Regions from separate parts of the Mycobacterium kokjensenii genome, predicted to be linked through region 2. Evidence: predicted binding sites of a transcription regulator. Region 2 holds the regulator's gene; each other region holds the start of a gene.
The links. The regulator LexA, encoded in region 2, represses DNA repair genes until DNA is damaged. The targets are predictions, from matches to a motif close to CGAACANNTGTTCG.
Positions count from the first base shown of each region.

Region 1: a site for LexA is predicted at 2,291-2,304, ahead of RCP38_RS07295 (HNH endonuclease signature motif containing protein). Genes of this name have one in related genera too.
Region 3: a site for LexA is predicted at 2,118-2,131, ahead of RCP38_RS15850 (HNH endonuclease signature motif containing protein). Genes of this name have one in related genera too.

Region 1 is NZ_OY726394.1:1,578,518-1,582,647, reverse strand. Features, by position in the region: gene RCP38_RS07300 (Tex family protein) at 1-1,967, opposite strand, end outside; gene RCP38_RS07295 (HNH endonuclease signature motif containing protein) at 2,318-3,715, shown strand; gene RCP38_RS07290 (ankryin) at 3,760-4,130, shown strand, end outside.
Region 2 is NZ_OY726394.1:2,479,587-2,483,716, reverse strand. Features, by position in the region: gene RCP38_RS11515 (sunset domain-containing protein) at 1-1,263, shown strand, start outside; gene RCP38_RS11510 (nuclear transport factor 2 family protein) at 1,264-1,716, opposite strand; gene lexA (transcriptional repressor LexA) at 1,719-2,399, opposite strand; gene RCP38_RS11500 (LysM peptidoglycan-binding domain-containing protein) at 2,612-3,121, shown strand; gene nrdR (transcriptional regulator NrdR) at 3,265-3,729, shown strand; gene RCP38_RS11490 (peroxynitrite isomerase) at 3,767-4,130, shown strand, end outside.
Region 3 is NZ_OY726394.1:3,377,175-3,381,304, reverse strand. Features, by position in the region: gene RCP38_RS15865 (SRPBCC family protein) at 1-474, shown strand, start outside; gene RCP38_RS15860 (LLM class flavin-dependent oxidoreductase) at 474-1,520, shown strand; gene RCP38_RS15855 (hypothetical protein) at 1,586-1,816, opposite strand; gene RCP38_RS15850 (HNH endonuclease signature motif containing protein) at 2,160-3,491, shown strand; gene RCP38_RS15845 (phosphotransferase) at 3,619-4,130, opposite strand, start outside.

The DNA of each region.
Region 1 (4,130 bases), 900 kb from region 2:
ATGCCGACCTTGAGGTCGGCCACCTTCTCCACGCCGGTGGCGAACGTCGCGGTGGAGAACGCCGGCCGCGGGTCGCGTCCCGGCTTCTCCAACTCGGCGAGGATGTCGGTCACCGTCGGCACACCGAACCGGTCGTCGGCGAAGTCGCCGGGCTGCAGCGACCGCAACAGCCGTTCGTCGCCGATGATCTCGGCCAGTTCCACTCCGGAGCGATCCAGGATGCGCCGGACCACCGGGTAGGCCTCGGGGTGCACGCCCGAGGAATCCAGCGGGTCGTCGCCGTCGCGAATACGCAGGAAGCCGGCGCACTGCTCGAATGCCTTGGGCCCCAATCGCGGAACGTCGAGCAGGGCGGCTCGGTTGCGGAACGGACCGGTCTGGTCGCGGTGCGCCACGATCGCCTCGGCCAGCGATTCGGAGACCCCGGAGACCTTGGCCAGCAGCGGTGCCGAAGCGGTGTTGAGGTCCACGCCGACGGCGTTCACGGCGTCTTCGACCACCGCGTCGAGGCTGCGGGCCAGGGTGCCGGGCGTGACGTCGTGCTGGTACTGGCCGACGCCGATCGACTTGGGTTCGATCTTGACCAGTTCGGCCAGCGGGTCCTGCAGCCGGCGTGCGATCGACACCGCGCCGCGCAGCGTGACGTCCAGGTCGGGCAGTTCGTGGGCGGCATATGCCGAGGCCGAGTACACCGATGCGCCGGCCTCGCTGACCATCGCCTTGGTCGGGGCGGGGGCCCCGGCGGCCTTGATGTCGGCGATCAGTTCGGCGGCCAGCGCGTCGGTCTCGCGTGATGCGGTGCCGTTGCCGACGGCGATCAGGTCCACACCGTGGCGGGCGACCAGCGCGGCCAAGGTGGCCTTGGCCTGATCCCACTGCTTCTGGGGTTGGTGCGGGAAGATCGCGCAGGTGTCGACCACCTTGCCGGTGCCGTCGACGACGGCGACCTTCACCCCGGTACGGAAGCCCGGGTCCAGGCCGAGCGTGGTGCGGTTGCCCGCCGGGGCGGCCAGCAGCAGGTCTTTGAGGTTCTTGGCGAACACCGCCACCGCGTCGGCCTCGGCGCGTTGCCGCAGTCGCATCCGGGCGTCGACGGCGGCCGAGAACGCCAGCCGGGTGTCCCACGCCCAGCGCACGGTGCCGGCCAGCCAGGGGGTGGCCGCGCCCGGAGCGGTCATGTCCACACCGAGCGAGTCGGCGACCATCGCCTGGTAGGGCGCATCGTCGCCGCCGTCGAAGGACAGCGCCAAGGCGTCTTCCTTCTCGCCGCGCAGCACTGCCAGCACCCGGTGCGACGGCATGGTCTCCAGCGCTTCCCCGAACTCGAAGTAGTCCCGGAATTTCTGTGCCGCTGGACTTTTCGCGGCTTCTTCCGACCGCGGCATAGTCTTGAGCGAACCGCACGACCAGAACTTCTCCCGGACCGCGCCCACCAGTTCGGCGTCCTCGGCGGCGCGTTCGACCAGGATGGCGCGGGCGCCTTCGAGTGCGGCGGCAGCATCGGCGACCTCTTCGCCGAGATATTCGGCGGCCAGCTGTTGCGGGTCCAGGCTCGGGTCGGCCAGCAAGCGCTCGGCCAGCGGCTCCAGGCCGGCTTCCCGGGCGATCTGCGCCTTGGTGCGACGCTTGGGCTTGTAGGGCAGGTAGATGTCTTCGACGCGGGCCTTGGTGTCGGCCTGGATCAAGGCATTGCGCAGTTCGTCGGTGAGCTTGCCCTGTTCTTCGATCGAGGACAGCACGGCGTTCCGGCGCTCATCGAGTTCGCGCAGGTAACGCAGCCTTTCTTCGAGGGTGCGCAGCTGGCCGTCGTCGAGGCTGCCGGTGACCTCCTTGCGGTAGCGGGCGATGAACGGCACCGTCGCCCCCTCGTCGAGCAGCGCGACGGCGGCCGCGACCTGCCGTTCGGCCACCGCCAGTTCGTCGGCGAGGCGGGCATTCACCGGTTTGAGGGTTGAGCTCGAAGTCACGGGCAGCGACCCTACCGAACACCGCCGACAGTTCCCGGGTGCGGCACGGCGTGGCTTTTGACGGTCCGGAGGATGTCTACGATGCCGGTCACGTCGGCGTCGCCGAAGAGCTGGTCCGGGCCACGCGGCGCGTGATCGGTGTAGGGCGAACGGTTGCCCCTACAGCCCTTAACTATCGGTGCCGGCGCACCTTCAAAAGGTCGTCATCAACTCATCTGCCATACCCCAGCACGGTTGGCGATATCTGCCGCGCCGGTTCTCTGAGGTCGGTTTATCCCCAGTTGCCTGTTTGATCCACAGGCCGGGGTTCGACACCCATCTATCGCACGTTTGTTCGATACGTTGGGGTCATGGCTGAACAGGTCCTCACCCCCGCCGAGACCGCCCGCGCCGCGGTCCGCACCGAACTGGACCGCATCGACACCGCCCACGCCCGACTACGCGCCCTGAACACCGACATCGTCGGCAACACCTTCCGCATCGAAGTCGCCGAACGCCTCGAAACCCAACACCGGACCAACCGCGGCCTGTCCTACCGCATCCTCGGCGAAATCGCCGACCCCACCGACGGCCCCGACCAACCCACCAGCACCGCCACCCTCGACTTGCTCTGGCAGAAACTGCGCATCCCCCGCGCCGAACTCCGCCGCCGCATCCGCATCGCCGCCCGCATCCGCCCCCGCCGCAATCTCACCGGACCACCACGCCCACCCGAACTACCCCACCTGGCCACCGCCATCGAAGAAGGACACCTCGGCGACGACCACCTCAAAACCATCACCACCACCCTCGACCACCTACCCACCACCGTCACACCCGCCGACCGCGACCGCGCCGAACACACCCTCGTCCACCACGGCCGCGAACACGACGCCGACTTCGTCAGAATCGCCGGCCAGCGCATCGCCGACCACCTCAACCCCGACGGCACCTACACCGACCACGACCGGGCACGACGCCGCACCCTGAACCTCGGCCGCCAAGGCCCCGACGGCATGAGCACCCTCACCGGCTGCCTCGACCCCGAAACCCGCGCCTACCTCGAAACCGCCCTCGCCGCCGTCCGCCCCGGCCACCGCCAACCCGACGGCCTCGACACCACCGGGCCCGACCTACGGTCCAACGGCCAACGCAACCACGACGCCCTCAAACTCACCCTCCGCGCCGGCATCGCCTCCGGGGAGTTGGGCACCCACCGCGGCGTGCCCGTCACCGTCATCGCCACCACCACCCTGGCCGAACTCAACCAAGCCCTCCACGCCACCACCAACCCCGCCATTCCCATGCCCGGCCCCGCGACCACCGGCGGCGGCAGCCGCCTCCCCCTGCGCGACCTGATCACCATGGCCGCCGACTCCATCCACTACCTCGCCGTCTTCGACGACCACTCCAACCGACCCCTCTACCTCGGCCGTAGCAAACGCCTCGCCACCCTCGACCACCGCATCATCTGCCACGCCCGCGACCGCGGCTGCACCCGACCGGGCTGCCCCGCCCCCGGCTACCACTGCGAAGTCCACCACACCCCCGACTGGAACAACGGCGGCCAAACCAACCCCGACCAACTCCACTTCGCCTGCGGCTGCGACCACACCACCACCACCCAAGGCCAACTCCACACCCAAGTCACCGACCAAGGCCGCCTCGCCTGGACCGACGGCACCACCCCACCAGCAATCAACCACCTCCACCACCCCGAAGAACTCCTCGACAAACCCCCCGACAACGACGAAGAAGAAGACCCCTAGCGGGGCCACAGGAAACCCCACCCACCACGCGAGAGGATGACACGGTGACCACCTACACCGAGATCCGCAACAATGCGCCGCTGTGGCCGGGCGTGCTGGACCGCTCGCTGGTCGGTAACCGGCAGGCCCAGGCTGCGCTGTATCTGGCCGACGCGGCCAAGCGCGGCAAGTGGCGCAAGGTGATCCGCGAGCTCGACCGGGGCGATCACGTCGTCGACATCAAGTACTGGCGGCCGGAGGGAAAGACCTGGCTGTCGGTGCTGCACCAGGCCGGCTGGAACGGAGCCCCAACCGAGGTCGCATCGTGGCTGATCGAGCGGGGAGCACTGCGCAGTCAACCGGATGCCGCCGGGCGGACCGCCTATGACCTCGCGGTCGAACACGGCCGACCGGCCGAACTATTGGAGGTGCTCAA
Region 2 (4,130 bases):
GCCGGCGTCGTCGACGGTGAAGTCTTGGACAAGTACGAGTCGCTGGGCGGCCCGGACGGCAGCGATCTGGGATACCCGATCACCAGCACCGCCGACGGCGCCTTGAGCGGCAGCAGGTTCAGCGCGTTCTCCGCCGATGACGAACCGGTGATCTTCTTCAGCCCCGACAACGGCGCCTTCGTGGTCCGCGGTGCGCTCAAGGCCGCCTGGGACAAGCTCGACGGCGCCACCGGCAAGCTCGGTGCACCGGTCGGTGACCAGAGCCTCGAGGGGGATGTGACCTCGCAGAAGTTCACCGGCGGGACGATCTCCTGGAACCAGGCCACCCGTACCTTCAGCAGCGAGCCGGCCGACCTGGCGAAAGGTCTGTCCGGGCTGCAGATTCCCGGGATGACGCTGCCCGACGGCAGCTCGACCACCGCGACCGGCGCGGGCGACGAGACGCGCTGGAATTGGATGTGGGTGTTGATTCCGGTCGCCGTGCTCGCGGTGCTCGGCGTGTTCGCCGGTGCGGCCATGTGGTGGCAGCGGCGGCGGGCGGTTGTGGTGCCCGAGAGCACTCCGGTGGCCGCGCCGCGGCCGCCGACGGCGCCGCTGCCGACCACCGATGACTACGACTACGACGACGATGACGAGCGGTGGGCGCACCACGACGCACGCGGGGACTACCAGGACTCGCGTGAGGACTACCGCGAGTCGCGTGAGGACTACCGCGACGAGACGCGGGAGAACGAGGGCATGGTCCGGTTGCCGAGCCGCTACGGCACCTCGACCTACGCGCCCGAGCCCGAACTGCCGTCGGCTCCCGACGCGCCGTGGCTGCACTACGGCGACCACGAGGCCGAGGCCGAGGCCGAGGCCGAACTCGACGATGACGACGACACCGACACGGCGCCGACGCGGGTGGTGGCCGAAGAGGACTTCGGCACCGGTCGTCATGCCGTGGGCCACGCGAGCGCGCCGAGCGAATCGCCGGCCTTCGGGGGTGGCGAATCGTATCCCTACGGGTCTGCCGCGGAACCCCGCGGGTTCGGCGGTGCTGCCGAGCCGCGCGCGTTCGGTACCGAGGAGTCGGTCCATCCGGTGATGCACCTGCCGCTCGACGACCCCTACCAGCAGCCCGCGGGTTATCCGATCAAGGCGAACATCGGCTCGGGGCTGTACTACACCCCGCAGAACGCACTGTATGAGGACACCCTCGCCGAGATCTGGTTCGCCACCGAGGACGCCGCGCGGCTCAACGGTTTCACCAGAGCGAACTGATCACTGCAGCGGCAGCGGAAGGTTGTGATCGCGCCGGGGCCGAGGACCGAAGATCCGCCGCTGCTCGGCGGTGATCGCGATGTCGTCGATGCTGGACTCGCGGCGGCTCATCCGGCCGTCTGATGCGAACTCCCACAGTTCGTTTCCGTAACTGCGCCACCACTGGCCGTGCGCGTCGCGGCATTCGTACTGATAGCGCACCGCGATCCGGTTGTCCTGGTAGCACCACAGTTCCTTGCGCAGGGCGTAGTCGAGTTCAGCGGCCCACTTGCGGCTCAGGAACGCCTCGATCTCGGCGCGCCCGGTGATGAACTCATCCCGGTTACGCCACACCGAATCCTCGGTGTAGACCGACGCAACACGGGCCGGATCCCTTGTGTTCCAGGCATCTTCAGCGGCTTGCACCTTGCGTCGCGCCGATTCCTCGTCGAAGGGCGGGCAGGGCGCGAACATGGTCAGATCTTGCGGATGACGGTGACGACCTTGCCCAGAACCACCGCGTCGTTGCCGGGAATCGGGTCGAACACCGGATTGTGCGGCATCAACCACACCTGGCCGCCGGTGCGTTTGAAGGTCTTCACGGTGGCCTCGCCGTCGATCATGGCGGCCACGATGTCGCCGTTGTCGGCGACGTTCTGCTGGCGCACCACCACCCAGTCGCCGTCACAGATGGCCGCGTCCACCATCGACTCGCCCACGACTTTGAGCAGGAACAGCTCGCCTTCGCCCACCAGCTCGCGGGGGAGCGGGAAGACGTCCTCGACGGCCTCTTCGGCCAGGATCGGCCCGCCCGCGGCGATTCGGCCGAGGACCGGGACGAAGGTGGGCTCCGGCAGGGAGTCCGAGCCGGCGAAGTCGGTGCGCTGTGCCGTCTCTGCGACGGTCGTGTCGTCATGGCCGCGGACGTCCACGGCACGCGGCCGGTTGGGGTCGCGGCGCAGATAGCCCTTGCGCTCCAGGGTCCGCAGCTGATGGGCGACCGACGAGGTCGAGGTCAGTCCGACGGCATCACCGATCTCGCGGATGCTCGGCGGGTAGCCCCGCTCGTTCACCGACGCGCGGATGACGTTCAGGATGGTGCGCTGCCGGGCGGTCAGCGCGGAGTCCGGGCCCGCAGAGTTGCTGCTGTCACTCATAGCGGCGAATCTAGTCGCACGACCGAGAAATATCAAACATGTGTTCGAGACGTGTCGTGCGGGCGTTCGAACGCGGCGGGGTGATGTCGGGGGTGTTCGCTAACGTTTTCGATAACGATTCGATCAGGTGTTCGACATCGAACGTCTGATCGATTAATCTTCGAACAGTCGAGCGAAAAGGGTCGCCGACGCCGAGTGAGGGAGAACCGCGCATGATGCTCATCGACACGATTGCCCCGGGCTTCGAATCTTCCGAATCGTTCGAGGCCGAGCCGATCCTGGTCCATCGCGGTCGCATCACCTCCGGTCGGGCGCAGCCGGTGCGCACCCGTGCGGCGCGGCCGGTCCGGTCGCGGCCGGCGGTCGCACCACTGCAGTACCGCGGAACCGGGGTGCTGATGTCGCGGACACCGCACCGGCCGCAGTCGGTCCGGGCCATCACCCCGGGAACCACCGTCGTGCTGGCCCTGGTCGCCGCGGCGATCACGGTATGGCTCGGGATGATCGTGCAGTTCGGTGCGCCGGTGGCCGCCGGTGACTCCGCGGTGCCGGACCGGCTGGGCGTCGTACGGGTGCACAACGGGGAGAGCCTGCAGCACTTGGCCACCCGGGTGGCGCCGGACGCGCCGACGGGTCAGGTCGTCGAGCGCATCCGGGAGCTCAATGCTCTGGATTCGGTGGTCCTGGTCGCCGGACAGACGCTGATCGCCCCGTTGGGCTGAGATCGGTGTCGACGCTTCGGGGGCTTGCGGGCACTGCGGGGTACGACTGTCGAGCCGCGCAGGTACGCTCGCAGTTGTCCCAATTGCCCCGGGTTCCCCAGCTGTCGGGGGAGCCGGGTTCCCCGTACGGCGAAGGAGCGGTGATGCACTGCCCGTTTTGTCGCCATCCAGACTCCCGAGTGGTGGACTCCCGCGAGACCGACGAAGGCCAATCGATCCGGCGGCGTCGTTCCTGCCCGGAATGCGGCCGGCGGTTCTCCACCGTGGAAACCGCGGTGCTGGCCGTGGTCAAGCGCAGCGGCGTCACCGAACCGTTCAGTCGCGAGAAAGTGGTCAGTGGAGTCCGTCGGGCCTGCCAGGGTCGCCAGGTCGACGACGATGCACTGAACCTGTTGGCCCAGCAGGTCGAAGACGCGGTTCGTGCGGCGGGCTCGCCCGAGATTCCCAGCCACGAGGTGGGCCTGGCGATACTGGGCCCGCTGCGTGAACTCGACGAGGTGGCCTATCTGCGGTTCGCGTCGGTGTACCGTTCGTTCTCCTCGGCGGCCGACTTCGAACGGGAGATCGAGGCCCTGCGCGAACATCGCGAAGCACCGTCCGCCGGTTGAGCCGTGCCGGCCTGCGACGCGCATTAGGCTGGCGTTCATGGCACCCGAGTTGCATCCCAATCTTGCCGAGTTGGCATCGCTGCTGGGGACCTGGTCGGGTCGGGGGCGCGGGGTGTATCCCACCATCGATTCGTTCGACTACCTCGAAGAAGTGGTGTTCTCCCACGTCGGCAAGCCGTTTCTGATCTACGGACAGAAAACGAAGTCGGTCGCAGACGGGCTGCCCCTGCACGCCGAGACCGGATACCTACGGGTGCCCGAGCCCGGCCGGATCGAATGGATTCTGGCGCACCCGAGCGGGATCAGTGAGATCGAGGTCGGCAGCTACACGCGAACCGAGCACGGTATCGACCTGGAGATGTCGGCATCGACCATCGGGCTGGCCCCCAGCGCCAAAGAGG
Region 3 (4,130 bases), 900 kb from region 2:
ATGCCGACGGTGGAGGTTTCCACGTGGGTCGACGCCCCACCGGAACGGGTCTGGGAGCTGGTCTGCGACATCCATGCGGTCGCCGAGAGCAGTCAGGAACTGCAGCGCGTCGAATGGGCCGACGGCGACGGGCCCCGGCTGGGTGCCCGGTTCACCGGATACAACCGCAACGCCGCACTCGGGGAATGGTCGACCGTCTCCGAAGTGGTCGAGTTCGAACCGCTGAAGGTGTTCGGTTGGGCGGTAACCGATCCCGACAACCCCACCGCCAGCTGGCGATTGAGTCAGGCGCCCGAGGGCGCCGGCACCCGGTTGACGCAATGGATGCAGTTGGGTCCCGCCCCGTCCGGGCTGTCGCTGGCCATCACCGCGATGCCGGACAAGGAGCAGAAGATCGTGTTCGTGCGACTACGAGAGCTCGAGGCGGGCATGACCGCCACGTTGGCCCATCTCAAGCGGCTCGCGGAGGACTGATGCGCGCGGCCATCACCCTGGAGGCCGCGAGCGTCGGCACCTGGGAATACCAGAAGCTGCTGGTCCGCGAGGCCGAGAAGATGGGCCTGGATATCTGCTGGGTCGCCGAAGCCTGGGGATCGGACGCGGTATCGGCGTTGGGCTATTACGCGGCATGCACCAGTCGAATGCTGTTGGGATCCGGGATCATCCAGCTGTCCACGCGGACGCCGGTCGCCATCGCGCAAGCCGCCATCACGCTGTCCAACCTGTCCGGCGGACGGTTCCTGCTCGGTCTGGGTGCCTCCGGCCCGCAAGTGATCGAGGGGCTGCACGGGCAATCGTTCGAACGGCCGCTGGGCCGGATGCGGGAGACCATCGAGATCATCCGACAGGTGATCGACGGGGAGCGGGTGAGCTATCGGGGGCGGCACTTCCAGATCCCGCGGGTCGGATCCGACACCAAACCGATGCGGTTGTCGATGCGGGCAGAGCACCCTATACCGCTGTATCTGGCCAGCCTGACCCCGGCGATGCTGCGGCTGACCGGGGAGCTTGCCGACGGCTGGCTGGGCACCAGCTTCGTGCCCGAAGGCGCCGACGCCGCCTACTTCGCACACCTCGACGACGGTCTTGCGCGGTCCGGGCGTGCCCGTGCGGACCTCGATATCTGCCAGGGCGCCGAGGTGTCGTTCGCCGCCGACGAGCGGCAGCTGCAGACGCTGATCGACAGTCGGAAATCCGAGCTAGCCTTCAGCCTCGGCGGAATGGGTTCGGCCAGCACGAATTTCTACAACCAGGCCTACAGCCGCCAGGGCTGGGCCGAGGTGGCCGCCGCGGTCAAACAACGTTGGCAGGCCGGCGATCGGGACGGTGCCGCCGCCCTCATCACCGACGAGATGGTGTTGGCGACCACGCTCATCGGCACGTCTGAGATGGTTCGCGACCGACTCCAGGTCTGGCGCGATGCCGGGGTGGATACGGTGCGGATCTATCCCGCCGGCGACAGCCTCGAAGACCGGATCGCCACGCTCGGTGCCGCGATCGAGTTGGTGCACTCCGTATAGCTCGGCTCGGTCCGGCGCCGGCGGTGGCCCGCGGAATTCTTCCTTGCGGGTTGCGGTGTGATGTCTCAGGACATCGGTGACGGTTTCTCGGGTTTGGGGCGTGAGCCTCGGGGTCGTCCGTTGCCGACGTAGGTGGTGCCCGATAAGGGGCGGGTGTGCTCGACAAGGACCTCGCCGTGGGTATCGGCGATGATGATCTTGTCGCCGACGGGGACGACCAGGACACGTTCGAAGGCGTGGTGCCTGTCGACCATGTAGGTGACTGAGGCCAGCCCGATGGTGCCCGCAGTGGTCACCCTTTTCACGAGGGTGCCGGCGGGAAGGTCTAACGGTAATGGTGGCGTGGGCCGTGGGCCGTGGGCCGTGGGCCGTGGGCCGTGGGCGTGGCGCAGGCTGCTCGAACAGTGGCCGAACGGGTTTGGGGCGTGGCGCATCATCAGGCCATTGCGAGATCGCAAGCCGGACGCGCGGATCGATGGGTTCATTAGCGGCCACCGCCTGAACCTTGGCGCAGAAGTGTCACCACCAAGATCACCCGAACCGTCACCGATGTCCTGAGAGATAACACCTTGCGGGTTGCGGAAAACCGAGTAGAATCGAACATATGTTCGAATAAAGGTTCCCCGGAAGGTGCCGCGCATGGACGCTACCGATCTCACGGCCTTCGTCGATGCCCTGATCGACGATCTGACGCCGACGCGCGAGGGCGAGGTGGGCGGTGGCTTGTTTGCGCTGCTGGATTCGCCACGTCGGGGGTTCGACGAACAACCCCTGCTGGCCGTGCTGGAAGCCGCGGTCACGGTGGGCAACCTGGTTGATCACCTGATCGCTTCGGCGGCCGCGGCGGCCGAGCGTCTCGATATCCCGGCGCGCAAGCAGCTGCGTTCCGGAGCCGATCTGCTGATCGGACTCGGGGTGGCACCCGCCGCGGCGTACCGGTCTGCACGGGTCGGGCGAGCCGCCCCGCAGCTCGCGGCGCTCACTCGGGCACAGTGCCTGGGAGCGGTCGGCATCGAGTTCGCCGACGCCGTCGGAACCGGCATCGGTCACATCGCCGATCGTGTCGAGCTATCCGATAGCGAGGTCGCGCGACTGGTCACGAAACTCATGATCGAGGCCACCCCGGCCGCAGTGGGCAGAAAAGCCCGGGCGATCGCCATTGCCGCCGCGCCTACCGCGCCGGAAGGCCCGGTGCCGGTGGCCGAGGACGCCGAACTCAATGTGATGGCCATGACCCATGACCGCGACGGCCGGATCAAAGCTCGTTTCGACCTGGACGTGCTGACCGGGGAGCAGCTGTACGCCGCGTTGGACCCCCTGTGCCGACCGGTACCCGCCCCCGACGGTTCTCCGGATGCCCGCACCATCGGCCGACGCCGCGCCGACGGGTTCGCGCAACTGCTCTGCGACTACCTGTCGGGCTCCAGCAGGCCGCTCTCGGGTGGAGTGCTGCCGCACGTCACCTTGATCCGGCCCGCCCCCGCCGCGCCCCCGGTGGAGGGGATCGCGACCGGCCCGGTGGACATGCTCGGGTTCACCGGCCCGGTCAGTGTCGGCACCGCCGAACTGATCTCCTGCGACGCCACCGTCGATACCGTGCACCTCGATACGCGGGGCGCACCCCTGGGTGTGGGCCGTAGCCAGCGCCTGTTCCCACCCAAGATCCGCAAAGCCCTGATCGTGCGTGACCAAGGGTGCGCCTTCCCCGGCTGCGGTCGGCCCGCCTCCTGGTGCGACGCCCACCACATCCAGCACTGGAGCGCCGACGGGGTGACCAGCCTCGACAACGGTGTCCTGCTGTGCCGACGCCACCACACCGCCGTCCACCACGCCGGCTGGCAGGTCTACCTCGGAACCGACCGGCACCCCTGGTTCATCCCACCGCCGGACACCAACCACCCCGACCGCCGACCCGAACACCTGCGGTCCCACGCCCGTCGAACCCTGACAGCGTTGCCCACTGCCGCCTGACCCAACCGAACGTGCACATTGACAACACCACAGAGAGACAAGCCTCCGCGTCATGCGGTGGGTGCCGGCCGGAGCAATCGGCCGGCGCTCACCGTAGGCGGCAATCCGACAGCGATCCCGACCTGGTTCAGTCGCCCAGGGCGTCCAGTGCCCCGCGGGTGTCCAGGTCGGTGAAGGCGGCGGCGTAGCGTTGCGCGAGCGCCAGGCTGATCTCGGGCCGCTGCCAGTTGTCGCCGCCGGACAGCGTCGCGATCCAGATCGCCAGGCCATGCGCCGCCGAAGCCCGGTACTGCAGCCAGATCTCTTCGGCAGAAGGCAATTCGGCGGCCGGGAGGCCCAGGGCGCCACGGTATTCGTCGATCAGGTCGCGCTCGCCGGTGCGCCGGTCATCGATGGTCAGCGCGCCCTGCAGGAAATAGCCCAGATCCAGGGAGAAATTGCCGCGCCGAACCATCTGCCAGTCCAGGAACCCGACGTCGCCGTCGGGCAGCACATAGGTGTTGCCGATGTGCGGGTCGCCGTGCAGCAGGGTCTGGGATCCCCGGGTCAGGCTGCGGATGTAGCGGGCCCAGGTGTCGCCGAACAGTTCCGCGCCGGTCATCGAGGTGATCTCGGACGGCACCGAGTCGGCCAGCCGTT